One region of the Stenotrophomonas sp. YJH_SMC_94-11 genome, then DNA from elsewhere that is predicted to be linked to it. Evidence: predicted binding sites of a transcription regulator. Region 1 holds the regulator's gene; each other region holds the start of a gene.

Region 1 (6,504 bases):
GTTGATCTCGACTTCGATCCACAGTTCGGTGCGGCGCACGCTGATCATGCCGCGGTCGATCAGCGGCGCCAGTGCGGCGGTGAGGCGATCGGCAATCGTGTTGAGCTGGCGCTCGGCACGGGCGATCTGTTCCTGGTTGTGCACCGACACCGGCATGCGCATCTGCGAGGCCATCGACGGCAGCAGGGTCGGGTCGTGCGAGGGCGCCGGCGCGGAGGGACCGATCTTGGTGCCGGACTTGATCACCGAGGGGCTGTCCCAGCCGCCGCCCTGCACCTGCTTGTTGCCCACCTGCACCGGGTTGATGGTGCGCGGTGCGCCACCGAAGGCATCGGTCAGCGCGTCGGCCATGATCCGGTACTTGCCCTCGTTCACCGAGGAGATCGCGTACATGACCACGAAGAAGGCGAGCAGCAGCGTCATCAGGTCGGCATAGGGGATCGCCCATGCTTCGTGGTTGGCGTGCTCTTCGTGGTGCTTGCGGCGGGCCATGTCAGTGCAGGAAGCCGGAGAGGTTGGTTTCGATGTTGCGCGGGTTCTCGCCCTGGGCGATCGAGATCAGGCCTTCGATGACCATCTCGCGGTCGCGCGTGTTGTGCGAGATCACACTCTTGAGCTTGGCGGCGATCGGCAGGAACAGCAGGTTGGCCGAAGCGATGCCGTAGATGGTGGCGGTGAACGCGGCGGCGATGCCGTGGCCGAGCTTGCTCGGGTCGGCCAGGTTCTTCATCACCGCGATCAGGCCCAGCACGGCACCGATGATGCCGAGCGTCGGTGCATAGATGCCCATCGCCTCGAACACCTTGGCGCCGGCCTGGTCCTGGTGCTCCTGGCTGCCCAGTTCGATTTCCAGCATGTGCCGCATGGATTCGGGCTCGACGCCGTCCACCAGCAGCTGCAGGCCCTTGCGCAGGAACGGGTCCTGCTGTGCTTCCACCTGCGATTCCAGGCCCAGCAGGCCCTGGCGGCGGGCGATGTTGCTCCACTCGACGATCTGCTGGATCAGCTCGCGGCGGTCGCTGTGCGGTGGACGTACGACCCAGCGCACGATGCTGAACGCGTGCTTGAACACCGCCGGCGAGGTGTGCAGCAGGATCGCGGCGACGGTGCCGACGATGACGATCACGAACGCCGCAGGCGACCACAGCGACGCCAGGCCGGCGCCCTTGAGGATGCTGCCGCCGACCAGCGAGGCCAGGGCGAGAAAGAGTCCAATGAGGCTGAGTCTATCCATGGATCCGGTATCGGCTTGTATGAATGGGACTTGAGACACCGGTACGGGCTACTGGTGTGACTTCACAGTTTTACGGGTTCAGCAGGCGGGTCAGTCGTGCGGGCTGCGCAGGCCGTCCACATCCAGGATCAGCGCCATGCGACCATCGCCGATCAGGGTTGCACCTGCGTAACCGCGCAGGCCGCGCAGGGCTTTCGGCAGTGGCTTGATGACCACTTCTTCGCGCCCACGGACCTGGTCCACGACCAGGCCGAAGCGCGCTTCGCCGGCCTGCAGCACCACGATGGTCAGCAGGGTCGAGGCGGCGGGCGTCACATCCAGCCACTGGCGCAGATCCACCAGTGGCAGCGTGTGCGAACGGCGGTCGAGCACGGCGCGGCCATCGAACCAGCCCAGCGAGGTGCGCGGTGCGTGCAGCACTTCCATCACGCGCGCCAGCGGCAGCGCATAGACGTCTTCGCCGGCCTGCACCAGCAGGGTCGGCAGGATCGCCAGGGTGAGCGGCACGCGGATCAGGAAGCGGCTGCCGCGGCCCAGCTCCGACTGGATCTGGATCTGGCCACTCAGTTCGCGGATGCGCGACTGCACCACGTCCATGCCAACGCCACGGCCGGAGATATCGGTGACCTGCTGCTTGGTCGAGAAGCCGGGCAGGAACACCAGGTGCAGGCACTCCTCGCTGCTCAGGCGGGCAGCGGCTTCTGGATCGATCAGGCCTTTCTCGCGTGCCTTCGCGCGCAGCTTCTCCGGATCGATGCCGGCGCCATCGTCCTGCACTTCGATGCTGACGTAGTCGCCTTCCTGCTGGGCCGACAGGCGTACATGGCCCATCCGCGGCTTGCCCTGTGCTTCGCGCAGGTCGGGCATTTCCACGCCATGGTCGATGGCGTTGCGGACCAGGTGCACCAGCGGGTCGGCCAGCGCTTCGACCAGGTTGCGGTCGAGCTCGGTCTCGGCGCCGATCAGCTCCAGGTCCACTTCCTTCTTCAGCGAGCGGGCAACGTCTCGGGCGACCTTGGGGAAGCGCGAGAAGACCTTGCCTACCGGCTGCATGCGGGTACGCATCACCGCCGACTGCAGGCGCGCGGTGGCGATGTCCAGGGTGGACACGGCGCGGTCCAGTTCCTCGTCGCGCAGGCGCGCACGCAGGGTCTTGAGCCGGTTGCGTGACAGCACCAGTTCGCCGATCAGATTGACGATCGCGTCCAGGCGCTTGGTGTCCACGCGCACGGTGTGTTCGGCTTCGGCCAGCGGCTTGGCGGCCGGCTTGGTCGCCGCTGCAGGTGCCGGTGCGGCCGGTGCGGCCAGTGGGCGTGGTCCCGCGATCGGTGCGGGCGCTGCCGCAGCGATGGGCTTGGCGCCGGGTGCGGCGCCACCGTGCAGCTGGTCGAGCAGGGCTTCGAACTCGTCTTCGCTGATCAGGCCGTCGTCGGCCTTCTTTGCTGGCGCCACCGCAGTCGGTGCGTTGCCGCCGTGCAGCTGGTCGAGCAGGGCCTCGAACTCGTCGTCGGTGATCAGGTCGCTGCCACCCGCAGCGGGAGCTGCTGCGGCGGCGGGTGCAGCCACGGCACCGCCATGCATGTCGAACTGGGCGATCAGCTCCGGCGGCGCATAGCCCGGCTCGGTGCCGGAGGAAACTGCATCCAGCATCGCTTGCAGGTAGTCCAGCGATTGCTGGGCGGCATCGAAGTGATGGGCCTGCAGCACGGCCTGGCCCGCGCGCGCGATGCCCAGCGCTTCTTCGGCGGCGTGGCACAACTCGACCATGGCGGTGACGCCGAGGAAGCCGGCGCCGCCCTTGAGCGTGTGGTAGCCCCGGAACACCGCGTTGAGTTGCTCGGTGTCCTGTGGTGCCTGCTCCAGCGACACCAGCTGTTCGCCCAGGCGATCCAGGATTTCCTGCGCCTCGATGATGAAATCGGCAGTGATGTCGTCGGATACCGCGCTCATGCTTACAGCCCCAGGTCCGACAGCAGGTCGTCGGCGTCGTTCTGCGAGACCGCGTGGCGGTCCAGTCCCTTCAGTGCCGGCCCGGCCAGTTCCGGATCGGTGCGATGCTGTTCCGGCGGCAGGCCGAGCGCGCCGAAGCCCTCATGCACACGGCGGACGATGCCGACCACGCGACGGATGATCTGCCCCGTCAGGTCCTGGTAGCTCTGGGTCAGGGCGATCTCGGTGAGGTTGTGGCGGATGCGCTCGAGCTGTGCATCCTGGCCCGGCTGCAGGCCTTCGGCGCGCAACTGTTCGGTCAGGCTGCGGCATTCCTCGGCCAGGTCCAGGGTGCGGTGCGTCGCCTGTTCGGTCATCGCCACCACGTGGTCCAGGCGTGCGCAGGCATCGTCCAGTTCGCCGGCCTCGCTGGGTACGGTCGGCAGTTCACCCAGGGCCTGCCCGAGCTCGCGGGCCAGCCGCGAGAGGCCGCTCATCATCGGCTGCGTGCGCAGCGCGACCAGTCCGTCGATGCGTTGCCGCCAGGCGGTTTCGTCACCGGACTCCAGTGCGTCCAGTGCTTCCTGCAGGCGCAGGGCGAGGGCATTCTTGTCGACCGTGGTATCCATCAGGCACTGGCCGCCAGGCGTTCGAAGATCTTGCCGAGCTTCTCTTCCAGCGTCTGCGCGGTGAACGGCTTGATGATGTAGCCGTTCACGCCGTTCTGGGCCGCTTCGATGATCTGCTCGCGCTTGGCTTCGGCGGTGACCATCAGCACCGGCAGGGTCTTCAGCTTGGCGTCGGCACGGATCGCCTTGAGCAGCTCGATGCCGGTCATTACCGGCATGTTCCAGTCGGTGACCACGAAATCGAACGGCTGGCTCTGCAGCAGCGACAGCGCGGCATGCCCGTCCTCGGCTTCGGCGGTGTTGGTGAAGCCCAGATCGCCCAGCAGGTTCTTGACGATGCGACGCATGGTCGAGAAGTCGTCGACGATCAGGATGCGCATGTTCTTGTTCAAAGCAGAGTTCCTTTGTTGTTCATTCCGGGCGGCCGGGGGCAGCTGCCTCGGGGATGTTCATTCTTCGAGGCCGGCGTCGACGGCCTCGAATACCTTCAGCCGGCCGCGCAGGCGCAGCACGGCCTGGCCGTGGATCTGGCAGACCCGCGACTCGCTCACGCCGAGCACCGCGCCGATCTCCTTCAGGTTGAGTTCCTGCTCGTAGTAGAGCGAGAGCACCAGCTGTTCGCGCTCGGGCAGATGGCCGATGGCCTTGCCCAGCTCGCGGCCGAACTCGCTGCGCTCCAGCACCTGCTGCGGGGTCGGGCCACCCTGTGCGACCGTGTCCAGCTCGCCCTGGTCCTCAATGCGCGACTCCAGGCTCAGCACCTGGCCACGCGCGGCGTCTTCCATCAGGCGCAGATATTCGGGCAGTGGCATCTCCATCGCGGCGGCCACTTCGGTGGCGCTGGCGGCGCGTCCGCTGCTCTGTTCCAGGCGGCGGATGGTGGCGGCAGCATCGCGTGCACGGCGGTGCACCGAGCGCGGCACCCAGTCGCCACGGCGGATCTCGTCGATCATCGAGCCACGGATACGGATCGAGGCATAGGTCTCGAACGAGGCGCCCTGGTCGGCGTCGTAGCTGCGCGAAGCCTCGATCAGGCCCATCATGCCAGCCTGGATCAGGTCGTCGACTTCGACGCTGGCCGGCAGGCGCGCGGCCAGATGGTGGGCGATGCGCCGCACCAGGTCCGAGTGCTGGGCGATGACGTCGTTGGCCGCCGAGCGCTGGACTTCCCTGTACTGGGCCGCGCCTTTCATGCCGCCACCCCGCGCTGCTTGAGGATGCGTTCGAGGAAGAACTCGACGCCGCCGCGTGGTTCGGTCGGCGCCTGCCAGCGGGCCGTGCGGCGCGCGATCTCGGTGATCGCCAGTGCGGACGGGCTGGACGGGTAGGCCTTCACCACCGGCTGCTGGCGCTGCACCGACAGGCGCAGCCAGTCATCCTGCGGCACGCAGCCCAGGTAGTTCAGCGAGACATCGGCGAGGAACTTCTCGCAGACGCGGGTCAGCTTCTCGTACAGCACGCGGCCCTCATTGGGGTCGCGCACCATGTTGGCCACCACCTGGATGCGGTCCACGCCCCGTTCACGCGACAGCACCTTGATCAGCGCGTAGGCGTCGGTGATTGAAGCCGGCTCGTCACAGACCACGACCACGGTGTCCTGCGCGGCCTGGCAGAAGGTCAGCACGCCGTCGGTGATGCCCGCGGCGGTGTCCACCACCATGATGTCCAGCTCGCGCTCCAGCTCGGAGAACACGTTGACCAGGCCGACGTGCTCGGCCGGGGCCAGCTCGGCCATGTGCCGGCGGCCGGACGCGGCCGGGACCACCAGCACGCCGTTCGGGCCTTCGACGATGACATCGTCCAGCGAGCAGCGGCCGGCAACCAGGTCGGCCAGCGTAAAGGTGGGATTCAAGCCCAGGATCACGTCGATGTTGGCCAGGCCGAGGTCGGCGTCCAGCAGCAGCGTGCGCTTGCCCATGCCGGCCAGCGCCACGGCCAGGTTGGCCGATACGTTGGTCTTGCCCACGCCGCCCTTGCCGCCGGTCACGGCGATGGTGCGCACAGGGCCGAGCGGCTCGCTGCGGGTGGCCGACAGCGGGAAGGTCTTGGTCAGCTTGGCGTACTCACGCGACGGCATGGTTCAACTCCGGGTTGCAGGGCATATCGGCCGCTCGGCGCAAATCTTCAAGGCGAAGTACGAGATTGGCCGCACTGGCCCGGTGCAGGTCGTCCGGAACGTCCTGGCCATCGGTCACCCAGGTGATCGGCAGGGCATGGTCCACGGCCACCGACAGGGCGTTGCCGAAGCGGCCGGTTTCGTCCAGCTTGCTCAGCACCAGGCCCTGCAGGTTGGCGGCACCGAAGCGGCGGACCACCTCGTCCATGTCGCCGAAGCTGGTGTTGGCCGGCAGCACCAGCAGGGTGCGCACCTGGCGGGCGGCGCGCAGCCACTGCAGCTGGGCGGCCAGCGCGCGGTCGCGCGGGCCCAGCCCGGCGGTGTCGATCAGTACCAGCTTGTAGTCCTTCAGGCGTTCCAGCAGCTGGTCCAGGTCGGTGCCGCTGTTGGCCTCGTGGACGGCGATGCCGAGCTGCCTGCCATAGCCATACAGCTGCTCGCGGGCGCCGATGCGGGTGGTGTCGGTGGTGACCAGGGCGACGTCACGCGGCGCGTGCTTCTCGGCGAAGCGCGAGGCCAGCTTGGCGATGGTGGTGGTCTTGCCGGCGCCGGTCGGGCCTACCAGCGCGATCACGCCGCCTTCCTCCAGCGGGTCG
Region 2 (6,504 bases), on a different contig from region 1:
ATGTGGGGTGGCTGATGCGACGCATTTTGCTGATATTTCAGTTGATGGAAATGTTCTTAATTCTGAATTCTGTAGCGCGCAAATTAATTCATCAGGTGGACGTTTGACGTTGCTGGATGCGTTCTCGGTAACGCTGGTATTCCTCGAGGCGTTTTTTGGTCGATCCGGTGAGGATCTTCCGCTGTTCGAAGTTATTGGGCCTTTCACGTCGCCTTTAGATGATTGCGGTTGCCTGAATGATTCCTCTGTCTGGGTTGACTGGATCGAGTCGGTTGGAAAGGTTAGGTCGTAGGGGTTTAGGTGGCGGCTTCTCTGATGGCAGTAGGGATCAAAAGGGGGGCGGGCGATGCAAGGGGATCTTGAATTTGGTTGTGACCTCGAAGTCGAGATTCTTGTCGGCCGCGGTAGGCCTCATGCTGAGGTGACAGAGGAGCCTGTCTGGAGCAAGGTTGAGTTTCGTGGCGAGTTTGGATAAAAGATAATGAGAGTAAGGATTGACCCGCCTTCGGCAGCACTGTCGGTGAAGCAGTACAGCGCACAGATACAGCCTCCAATGGGCTGAGCGAAAAGGATGCACTGGCGATCGTGGTAGGAGACAGGTTCTCCACCTATCTCCGCCACTGGAGGCTGTACGAAGCAAGCAGCAGGGCGCCAAGGCGATGGAACTGGCCGGCATTCCTGTTCTCGTCACTCTGGTTCTTCTTCCGGCGCATGCATGCGTGGGGAGCGCTCTGGTTCATCCTTTCGCCGTTGATGATGACCGCCTTCGTGCTGATGGGGCTGCCATGGTTGTCGTTGCTCTCTTTCCTGGTGTTTCGCGTACTTGCAGGAATCCTGGCGAATCCGTTGTACCTGGCGCATTGCCGAAGCATTGTCCGCAAGGTTGATGCCGAGCATCGCGGGGCACATCGGCGGCACCTTGGGCTGCAGACGGCTGGCGGCGTCAGCTACACCGCTCTGGTGATCGCCTTGGCGGTAACGGCCTCACAGAACACCCTGATCAATCTGATCGTTGGTTCGATATCAGAGCTAACGCTCGCGCAGTCTGCTGTGCACGTGGCGGCGAACCCGCCGGATCTGCCGGACCCGCGGATAGAGGAAGCAGAGCGGGTGGCGTACCAGGAGCAAATGCGTGCGATCGCAATGACGGCGTGGCCAGCAGGTATTCCCGTCGAGGGCAATGCCTGCATTGTCGAGCTGCGGCTGGCGCCCCCGGGGCGAGTGCTGGAGGCCAATGCTTTGGAGCCGTGCACGTTGAGCGAGGCGCAGCGCGAGATGATGCTGGGCGAGATCAGGCGCACGGACTTCACGATCGAGGGAAAGATGCAGTTCTTCAATGGGCATACCCTCATCGGCTTGCGCAGGTAATGAGCATTTCGCTGTTTCTCGAGGTCGAAGCCGGTGCCGATCTGGGGGCCGTGCTGCACGCTCTGGGTTCGATCCAAGCCGGGTTCTCCAGCGATACTGGCGGTCTGCGTGGATATCTTCCAGCGTCCAACACCGGCTTCGGGTTCGGCATCGTCGACCCGCCGGAGGCACTCGCAGCGGAAGGGATTGAGGCCTCGTGGCAGGTGGGCCTGCTCGGCTCGTTTCATTTCCGCGCGAGCGGGTTTGAAAGCGCCTGGGAGGAAATCTGCCGCTTCATCAAGCGCTACGCCGCGATGTGCGGGTTCCGGTTTGTGCTCTCGTTCCAGTTCGAGAGCGTCTTTGCGGCAAGGCTCGGGCAGGATCTGGTCCTTCCGGGGCCTGCTGCACCGTAATGCTGGATACCGGAGCGGCAGGCCCCGGCCCGTTCTCATTCTGACTATCAGTGGTGATATACCTTATGGATATAACACGTCCGTGGATCGTCTGATTTCACACCTGTCTGCACAGTTCCAGAGTTTTGGATCGATATAATAATATCGCCCCATAAAGTTTCCCCTGCCTGCGCCGCCATCGATCGTACGGCCATGATCAAGGGAATTGAGATGCTCGCCTTACGCAACCTCCGTGTGGGATCCCGGCTGGGGGCCGGGTTCGGTTTGCTGCTGCTGTTCATCGTGGCCATCGTCGGCCTGGCGCTGTACGGAAACCATCTGAAGTCTGCCCAGTTCTCGAAGGTGGTGGACGTCAACATGGTGAAGATGCGGCTGTTGAACGAGATGCTGGATACCAACAACGCGGTGCTGATGCATCGCCGGCTGATGGTGATCAAGCGCGGTGAGGATTTCGACAAGGATTATCAGAAGGCGCAGGAGCTGTCGCAGACCTACGACGGTATCTGGGCCAAGTACATCAAGATTCCACGCGATGCCACCGGTGATGCCCTGGTGGCGAAGATCGACGCGGCACGCAAGGCCACCGACGCCTCCACCCAGCATCTGCACGAGCGCATGAAGGCCGGTGATTTCGACGGTGCGGCCAAGGAACTGCTCGCCGAGCACGGACTGGCTACCGCATGGAATGAGGCGATCTCGGCCCTGCTGCGGCACCAGGAGACACTGACCGCGCGCAGCCGCGAGGAATATCGTTCAACGGAATCCTGGACCGGCACGTTGTCGATCGTGTTCGGGGTGCTGAGCCTGATACTGGGCTCGCTGGCCGCGTGGGCCATCACCCGCAGCCTGACCCGCCCGCTGGAAGGTGCGGTGAAGCTGGCCGACGGCATCGCCAACGGGCGGCTGGACAACAGCATCGACGCGTCCGGCAACGATGAGGTGACGCAGCTGCTCAGGTCGATGCAGCGCATGCAGGCGCAGTTGCAGTCGGTGATGGCGGCGCAGGGCGAGCTGGCCCGCCAGCACGATGCCGGCAGCCTCAGCTATCGCATGGACGAGGCTGCCTTCCCCGGCGACTACGGGCGCATGGTGCACGAGACGAATGCGCTGGTCGGCTCGCACGTGCAGGTGCAGAACCGGCTGATCGAAGTGATGAAGCATTACGCCCAGGGCGACCTGTCGGTGGACATGGATCCGCTGCCGGGCGAGAAGGCGGCGATCACCCAGGCAATGGACGAGACCAAGACCAGCCTGTCGGCGATCAACGGCGAGATCCGCCGGCTGGCGACGGCCGCGGCGGCGGGCGACTTCAGCCTGCGCGGCGATGAAGATCGCTTCGCCTATGATTTCCGCGACATGGTGGCAGGGCTCAATCGCCTGATGCAGACCACCGACGAGAACCTGGTGCAGGTGTCGACGCTGCTGCAGGCGATCTCGCGCGGGGACCTGACCGTGCGCATGCAGGGTGACTTCCACGGCGTGTTCGCCCGCATGCGCGATGACTGCAATGCCACCGTCGATCAGCTCAAGCAGATTGTCGGCCGCATCCAGTCCAGCGCGTCCAGCATCAACCTGGCGGCAGGCGAGATTGCCTCGGGCAACACCGATCTGTCGCGGCGTACCGAACAGCAGGCGGCAAATCTGGAAGAGACCGCAGCATCGATGGAGGAACTGACCTCCACCGTGAAGCAGAACGCCGAGCATGCACGCCAGGCGAACCAGCTCGCCATCGGCGCGCACGGTGTCGCGTCGCAGGGCGGCGAGGTGGTCGGCCAGGTGGTCACCACGATGTCGGCCATCGAAGCCTCGTCGAAGAAGATCGCCGAGATCATCAGTGTCATCGACGGCATCGCCTTCCAGACCAACATCCTGGCCTTGAACGCGGCGGTGGAAGCCGCGCGTGCCGGCGAGCAGGGCAGGGGCTTTGCGGTGGTGGCCAGTGAGGTGCGCACGCTGGCACAGCGCTCGGCCGGTGCGGCCAAGGAGATCAAGAGCCTGATCGAGGATTCGGTCGGCAAGGTCGCCGATGGATCGGCGCTGGTCCGCCAGGCAGGTACCACGATGGGCGAGATCGTGGCGTCGGTGCAGCGCGTGACCGACATCATGGCTGATATCTCCGCCGCATCGCAGGAGCAGAGCTCGGGCATCGAGCAGGTGAACCAGGCGGTGGTGCAGATGGATGAGACCACGCAGCAGAATGCGGCGCTGGTGGAAGAGGCCAGTGCAGCGGCACGCTCGATGGAAGAGCAGGCCAACCTGCTGGCTGAGGCGGTTTCGGTGTTCCGCACGGGTGCGGCGACGGCAGCGGCGGTGGTACGCCCCGCATTGGCAGCGGTAGCTGCGACGGTCACCCCGGTACGCCGGCCCGCTGCGCTTTCACCCCGCATCGAACCGACACTGGCGGCCAATGCCGGTGGTTGGGAAGAGTTCTAGAACGTGGCACGCCGGTAGGGAGACGGCGCCCATCACGATGGCTGATCGTGATGGGCGCGGATTTTCTTCCTGAACGCGCGATGGCCGATGAGGTGGCGGACACGCCCATTTCACTTCCGGTTGCCAACTGCGGGTGGACACTGGCGCCATTCCGGAACTCAGGAGATGGCCATGAAGACCTCGACCCGACTGCTTGTGCTCGGCACCCTGCTGGCGGCTTCGTCCGTTGCAGGGGCGCAGACCTACGGGCCGCGCGACGAAGGGCGGAAGTTCAATGACGGCAGCCGTGTGGTCTGCAAGAACGTGGAAGTGCAGCGCAACTCGCGCGATCCGAACCGCATCGCCGGTACGGCCACCGGCGCGGTGATCGGTGGCCTGCTGGGCAACCAGGTGGGCGGCGGCAATGGCAAGAAGCTCGCTACCGTGGCCGGTGCTGTGGCCGGTGGTGCGGCCGGTCGCCAGATCCAGGGCAACAGCCAGCAGAAGAATGGCGACCGCGTGGTCGAGCGCCGCTGCGAACGCGTCTATCGCTGATCGATCGCCGACAGCCCCAGTTTTCCCCTTCCACATCGCAGTACTCGAACGCCGGCCCCGCGCCGGCGTTCTTCGTTGCAGGAAAAGGGGACGGAGGGGATTAAGTCGCAATCTCCCAAACCGGCCGGTTACGACTTAATCCCCTCCGTCCCCTTTTTTGCGAGGAGGCGCCAGGTGGCGAGGCTGCCGTAGAGCAGCAGCAGGACGGTGAGGGTGATCAGTTCGTGGCCGATGTCGGCCAGGCGGGCGTCCATCTGGTTCAGGCGCACCATCAGGTTGATGCCCGAGGTGGTCGGCAGCAGCTGTGCCAGCCAGACCAGCGGTTGCGGCGTCATCACCGCCGGCCACGACAGGTTGGCCAGGAAAAACAGCGGGATCGAGGTGGCGATGATGTACTGGAACGCGCGTTCGCGGGTACGGAAGAAGCTGCCGATGAACAGGCCGAACGCCACCGTCGCGGCGATGAACAAGATGCCGCCCAGCAGCTGGCCCAGCGGGTTGCCTCCCCGTGGATAGTCCTGCACCCAGGCGGTGAACCCGGCATACCAGAACAAACCGAACAGGCCGATCAGGCCGAAGCCCATCGCCATGCCGGCCAGGGTCGGGAGGTCGAAGCGCAGGCGCCGGCCGAGCGCAAGGCGGCGGCCGCCGAGCAGGACGCCAATGCCCATCAGCAGTGTCTGGTGCACGATCAGCTCCGCCACGCCCGGCACGATGGCGCTGCCATAGCCTTCCTGGGTGTTGTACAGCGGGCGCTGTACCAGGGTGACCGGCGGTGCCTGTGGCGCGCCCATGAAGGCGGCCTGGCCGACCACGGCGTCGCGCCCGAATGCGCCCAGTGCATCGGCCACGCTGCCCAGCACCCAGCTGGCACGGCCCAGGTAGGCGCCGTTGCCAAGCAATACCAGCTTGGCCGGATGGCCGCGCAGGATGTCGCGTTCCAGGTTGGCCGGGATCACGACGATGCCTTCGGCGTGGCCGGCTTCGAGCTGCTGGCGTGCGCTGTCGACGTCCGCCGGTTGCCCGACCACGCGCGCAACGCGCAGTGCGTCGATCTTGCGCAGCAGCTCGCGGCTGGTCGCGCTATGGTCTTCGTCCACCACCAGCACCGGCAGGTTGCCGGCCACCTGGTGCCGGTAGGCGGCTGGATAGAAGAACGAATACAGGATCACCGCACCGACCATCACCACGATCGCGTAGCGGTCGCACAGCACCGCCATCAGGGTCTGCCGCAGGCTGCGCCAGAGCATGCTCATGCGTCAGCCCCTGCGGATTGTGCGGCGGCAGGCGTGCGTGCAAAGGCGATCAGGCGCAGGCCGCCGATGCCACCGGCCACCACCGTCATCAACAGCAGCGTAGCCAGCGGCCATGCCGAAACCTGCAGTGGCGAGCCGATGAACTGCTGCTGGGTCTGCAGCTTGATGTAGGCGCTCAATGGCAGCAGCTGGTGCCAGACGCGGGTAAACAACGGCCCGTCCAGCACCGGGAAGGTAGCGCTGGAGAACGCCAGTGCGGTGCCGATGCTCAGACCGACCGCCGACAACGCGGTGCCCATGTCGCGGGTGACGCCGACGAAGAACAGCGCGTAGGCGGCCGTGGCCAGGTAGAACAGGGGTTGTGCGATCAGCAGCAGAAGCACGCTGCCGGCCACACCATCGCCGCGCAGCCAGGCCAGATAGCCGATGCCGAGCGCGCCATACAGCGAGAACAGCAGGAGGTACGGGGCGACCTTGCCGGCAATCGCCGACCACGGCGTGCGAGCCAGCCAGGCGGGCAG
Region 3 (4,044 bases), on a different contig from region 1:
AACCACCCAGCAGAATGCCGCGCTGGTGGAGGAAGCCACCGCTGCCGCACGTGCGATGGAGGACCAGGCCGTGCAGCTGGGTGAAGCCGTGGCCCGCTTCCGGCTGGCATCACACGGCACGACGGCCATTCCGGCACGCCCGCTGGCGGCACCGGTACCGCGCCAGGTCGCCGCCGCCGCACCGGCGGCAAAAACGGTCCCGGCACGTGCGCTGCGCACCGCGACAGCCCAGCCGGCACTGGCTGCGGACGGCGACTGGCAGGAGTTCTGACAGAACCACGGGGTCAGATCCCTTTCCCGCAGGAAAGGGATCTGACCCCTTACGCGTAGAAAGTGATGCAAATCTCACTTCATAATCCGGTGCAGAGGCCGATATCCCCATCGAGCCTCGCACCAACGCGTGCTGGCGCCCGCCCCTGACCGTAGATTCCATGTCCGACGGCAACGACACTGCAGTGCATGATGTCCACGCGGCCGACGCCGCTGACGAGCGCTTCCTGGTCCGCAACCCGCGCCAGCTGCGGCAGCTGCTGCGCTCGCTGATCGACCAGCGATCACTGGTCAACGCGCACATCGACGGCCGTGACCGTTCGTTCCCCACTGCGCTGCTCGACCTCGACGAGGACGAGGACTACCTGCTGCTCGATGGCAGCCCGCAGGAAGCCTCCAACCGCGCCGCCGAGCAGGCCGATCACCTGCTGTGCTTCGCCCAGCTCGAACGGGTGCTGGTGCGTTTCCGCCTGCACGAACTGCAGCGCGTGGACAACGACGGCCACGTGGCCTTCCGCGCTCCGCTTCCGGAAGAACTGGTGCACCTGCAGCGCCGCGAGCTGTATCGGCTGGAGACCCCGGTCACCGACTCACCGCAGCTGCTGCTGCCCCCCGGCGAAGCGCGCGCCGAAGCGTTGTCGATGCGCGTGGTGGACATCAGTGGCGGTGGCCTGGCCGTGGTGGTTCCCAATGACTGCGCGGTGTTCGGCCTGCAGAAGCGCTATCCGGCGCAGCTGTCCCTGCCCGATGGACCCGACCTGGACATCGCGCTGGTGGTCTGCAACCTGTTGCAGCAGCGCCAGCCCAACGGCATCGAGGTCAAGCGCGTGGGCATGCGCTTCGACAGCCTGCCGCGCGGCGCCGACAGCGCCATCCAGCGCTACATCTTCCGCATCGACCGCCAACGCAAGGCACGCCGCAACGGCGAGCTCTGAGGCCCGGCCAACGGGTAGTGCCGGCCGCTGGCCGGCAACTTGGCGACAATGCGGGTACGGCCATTTCCGGCCAGCGGCCGGCACTACCGATCTCCGGTAGATCCACGCCATGCGTGGATGCCCCCACCCTCCCAGGTAGATCCACGCCATGCGTGGATGCCCCTTCCCCGGGCACCTAAAGTCCCCCCCAGCGGGGCCGATATCGAGCCTGACACCGGGACTTCCGGCAGAACCAGGACCCCTCGATGAACGACAAGACCAGCTCCGCCGCCAGCACCGGTGGCGAATTCCTCAGCTTCACCCTTGGTGACGAGCACTACGGCGTGGACATCCTCAAGGTGCAGGAAATCCGTGGCTACGACGCGGTTACCCGCGTGCCGGATGCCCCGGACTACATCAAGGGTGTGATCAACCTGCGTGGCACCATCGTCCCGGTGATCGACCTGCGCCTGAAGCTGCGCCTGGACAACGCCCGCTACGACGCCTTCACCGTGATGATCGTGCTGAACGTCGAAGACCGCGTGGTCGGCATCGTCGTCGACAGCGTCTCCGACGTGATCCCGCTGTCGGCCGAGCAGATCCGACCGACTCCGGAATTCGGTGCCGCCGTCGATACCCGCTTCATCTCCGGCATCGGTACCCACGACGATCGCATGCTGATCCTGCTGGACATCGAGACCCTGCTCGACAGCGCCGACATGGGCCAGGCCGGCCTCACCGAAGACGTCGCCGCCTGAGTAAACGGAACTGCTTCACGTTCCGGTCACAAAACCCTTCAGTTCCCCCCGGCGATGCCGATAGGGGGACAGAAGCCGGCCGCGCAGGAGCGCGCAGGGCCGGCCCGACCGTTACCATCCCCGGAGATACCCCTCGATGAAGTCCCTGCTTGCGTTCGTTTCGGCCGCTGTCCTGGCCACCACCGCCGCCTCCGCTTTCGCCCAGTCGGCTGACATGATCCCGCCGGAACTGGCCCCGCGTTCGGTCGGCAAGGACGGCATGGTCTGTGGCAAGGTTGAAAAGGCCCGCTACGCAGAAGGTTCCGAAGGCCAGCCGACCTTCCTGTACATGGGCGGCGCCTTCCCGCGCCACACCTTCTCGGCCCGCATCGCCGGCGAGAACCGCGGCAAGTTCTCCTTCCCGCTGGAAACCCTGGAAGGCAAGACCGTCTGCGTGATCGGCAAGATCCAGCGCGACGCCTCGCGCGCGGAAATCGAAGTCAGCTCGCCGGCTGGGCTGAAGCTGGCCAACATCAAGTAATCCGCTGTCCGTCGAACCACGCCGGACCTGGTGCCGGCGTGGTTTCTGCTGCAACCGGGCCCGATGCCCGGGCGCGTCTGCCTTAGGAGCTCGCAACGCCCATGCCGTGGATCAACAACCTGAAACTGATGCCCAAGCTGCTGCTGACCTTCGGCGTCCTCCTGCTGGTGATGCTGCTGCAGGGCATCGTCGCCTATCGCGGCCTGCATTCGCTGAACAACGTCACCACCGAGCTGGCCGGTTCACGCATGGAGAGCATCCGCCTCGCCGGCGAGATGCGCGGCATGCTGGGCGAATACCGCAATGCCGCCTACCAGCAGTTGATCCGCGCCAGCGACGACGTCAAGTCCGATGCGCGCAAGCAGGCCGTCGACCTGCGCACCAGCATGGACAAGTCGATCAAGGACTATCCGAAGCTGGTCGACAACGCACAACAGAAGAAGCTGTTCGACACCTTCGCCAAGGAATGGAAGGATGCGCTGGCGTCCTATGACAGCGTCACCGAGATGCTGGAACTTGACCTGCCGGACGATGCCATCGATACCTTCGTCGGCGAAACCCGTACCAAGCACCGCAAGGCTGCATCGGCGCTGGAAGCGCTGATCGCCGAAGACAACCGCCTCGCCCGCGCCTCGCGCGAAGAGGCCGCCTCCACCTATTCCGCCTCGGCCGTGCTGACCGTGATCGCCCTGCTGGGTGGCGCCGCACTCGGCCTGGTGCTGGTGTGGCTGTTCGCCCGCGCACTGGTCGGCAGCGTGCGTGGCGCCGTCTCGGTCGCCAACGACGTCGCCGGTGGCAAGCTCGATGGTCATATCGACGTCAGCCGCCAGGACGAAGTGGGCGAACTGATGCAGGCCATGCAGCGCATGCAGCGCGACCTCCGCGAGCGCATCGAGACCGACCAGGCCGTGGCCCGCGAGAATCTGCGCATCCGTACCGCGCTGGACTACAGCTCGACCGGCGTGTACCTGACCGACACCAGCAACACCATCGTCTACAGCAACCGCGCCCTGCAGCAGACCCTGAGCCAGTACCAGGACGAAGTTCGCCGCGACCTGCCGGACTTCGATGCCCAGGCCTCGCTGATCGGCAAGCCGGTCACCGTGCTTGAACACCGCGGCGAGATGGACCAGACCCTGCTGGGTAACCTGAAGGCACACGGCGTCGCCCGTCGCCCGATGCAGTATGGCGATGCCCAGTTCGCCCAGGTGGTCTCGACCATCCGCAATGAAGGCGGCGACACCGTCGGCTACGTGGTGGAATGGCGCGACCGTACCCAGGAAGCGCGGGTCGAAGCCGAAGTGGCCCGCGTGATCGCCCAGGCTGCCGCCGGCGACCTGTCCGGCCGCATCGACGCCACCGACAAGGAAGGCTTCTTCCTGCAGCTGGCCCAGCAGATCAACGGCCTGCTGGATGCCAACGCTGGCAGCATCGAACAGATCTCCGGCCTGCTTGCGGCACTGTCGCAGGGCGACCTGACCGTGCGCATGCACGGCGACTACCAGGGCGTGTTCGCCCGCATGCGTGACGATGCCAACGCCACCGCCGCGCAGCTGAGCGAGATCGTCACCCGCATCAAGCA

The links. The regulator FliA, encoded in region 1, starts transcription of late flagellar genes. The targets are predictions, from matches to a motif close to TAAAGTTTNNCNNNCNNNGGCCGATAA.
Region 2: the regulator FliA is predicted to act here: its motif matches at 1,913-1,939, upstream of AC5P74_RS06790 (methyl-accepting chemotaxis protein).
Region 3: the regulator FliA is predicted to act here: its motif matches at 1,382-1,408, upstream of AC5P74_RS20085 (chemotaxis protein CheW).

Annotation. Positions count from the first base shown of each region.
Region 1 covers NZ_JCAFTR010000016.1:19,116-25,619, reverse strand. The annotation lists gene motD (flagellar motor protein MotD) at 1-492, opposite strand, end outside; gene AC5P74_RS19720 (flagellar motor protein) at 494-1,234, opposite strand; gene AC5P74_RS19715 (chemotaxis protein CheA) at 1,325-3,184, opposite strand; gene AC5P74_RS19710 (protein phosphatase CheZ) at 3,187-3,792, opposite strand; gene cheY (chemotaxis response regulator CheY) at 3,792-4,184, opposite strand; gene AC5P74_RS19700 (RNA polymerase sigma factor FliA) at 4,242-4,985, opposite strand; gene AC5P74_RS19695 (MinD/ParA family ATP-binding protein) at 4,982-5,869, opposite strand; gene flhF (flagellar biosynthesis GTPase FlhF) at 5,856-6,504, opposite strand, start outside.
Region 2 covers NZ_JCAFTR010000003.1:3,522-10,025, forward strand. The annotation lists gene AC5P74_RS06780 (DUF2628 domain-containing protein) at 586-1,368, shown strand; gene AC5P74_RS06785 (hypothetical protein) at 1,368-1,760, shown strand; gene AC5P74_RS06790 (methyl-accepting chemotaxis protein) at 1,971-4,193, shown strand; gene AC5P74_RS06795 (glycine zipper 2TM domain-containing protein) at 4,359-4,727, shown strand; gene AC5P74_RS06800 (ABC transporter permease) at 4,856-5,983, opposite strand; gene AC5P74_RS06805 (ABC transporter permease) at 5,980-6,504, opposite strand, start outside.
Region 3 covers NZ_JCAFTR010000022.1:329-4,372, reverse strand. The annotation lists partial or broken gene AC5P74_RS20095 (methyl-accepting chemotaxis protein) at 1-271, shown strand, start outside; gene AC5P74_RS20090 (flagellar brake protein) at 432-1,205, shown strand; gene AC5P74_RS20085 (chemotaxis protein CheW) at 1,451-1,942, shown strand; gene AC5P74_RS20080 (hypothetical protein) at 2,079-2,462, shown strand; partial or broken gene AC5P74_RS20075 (methyl-accepting chemotaxis protein) at 2,564-4,044, shown strand, end outside.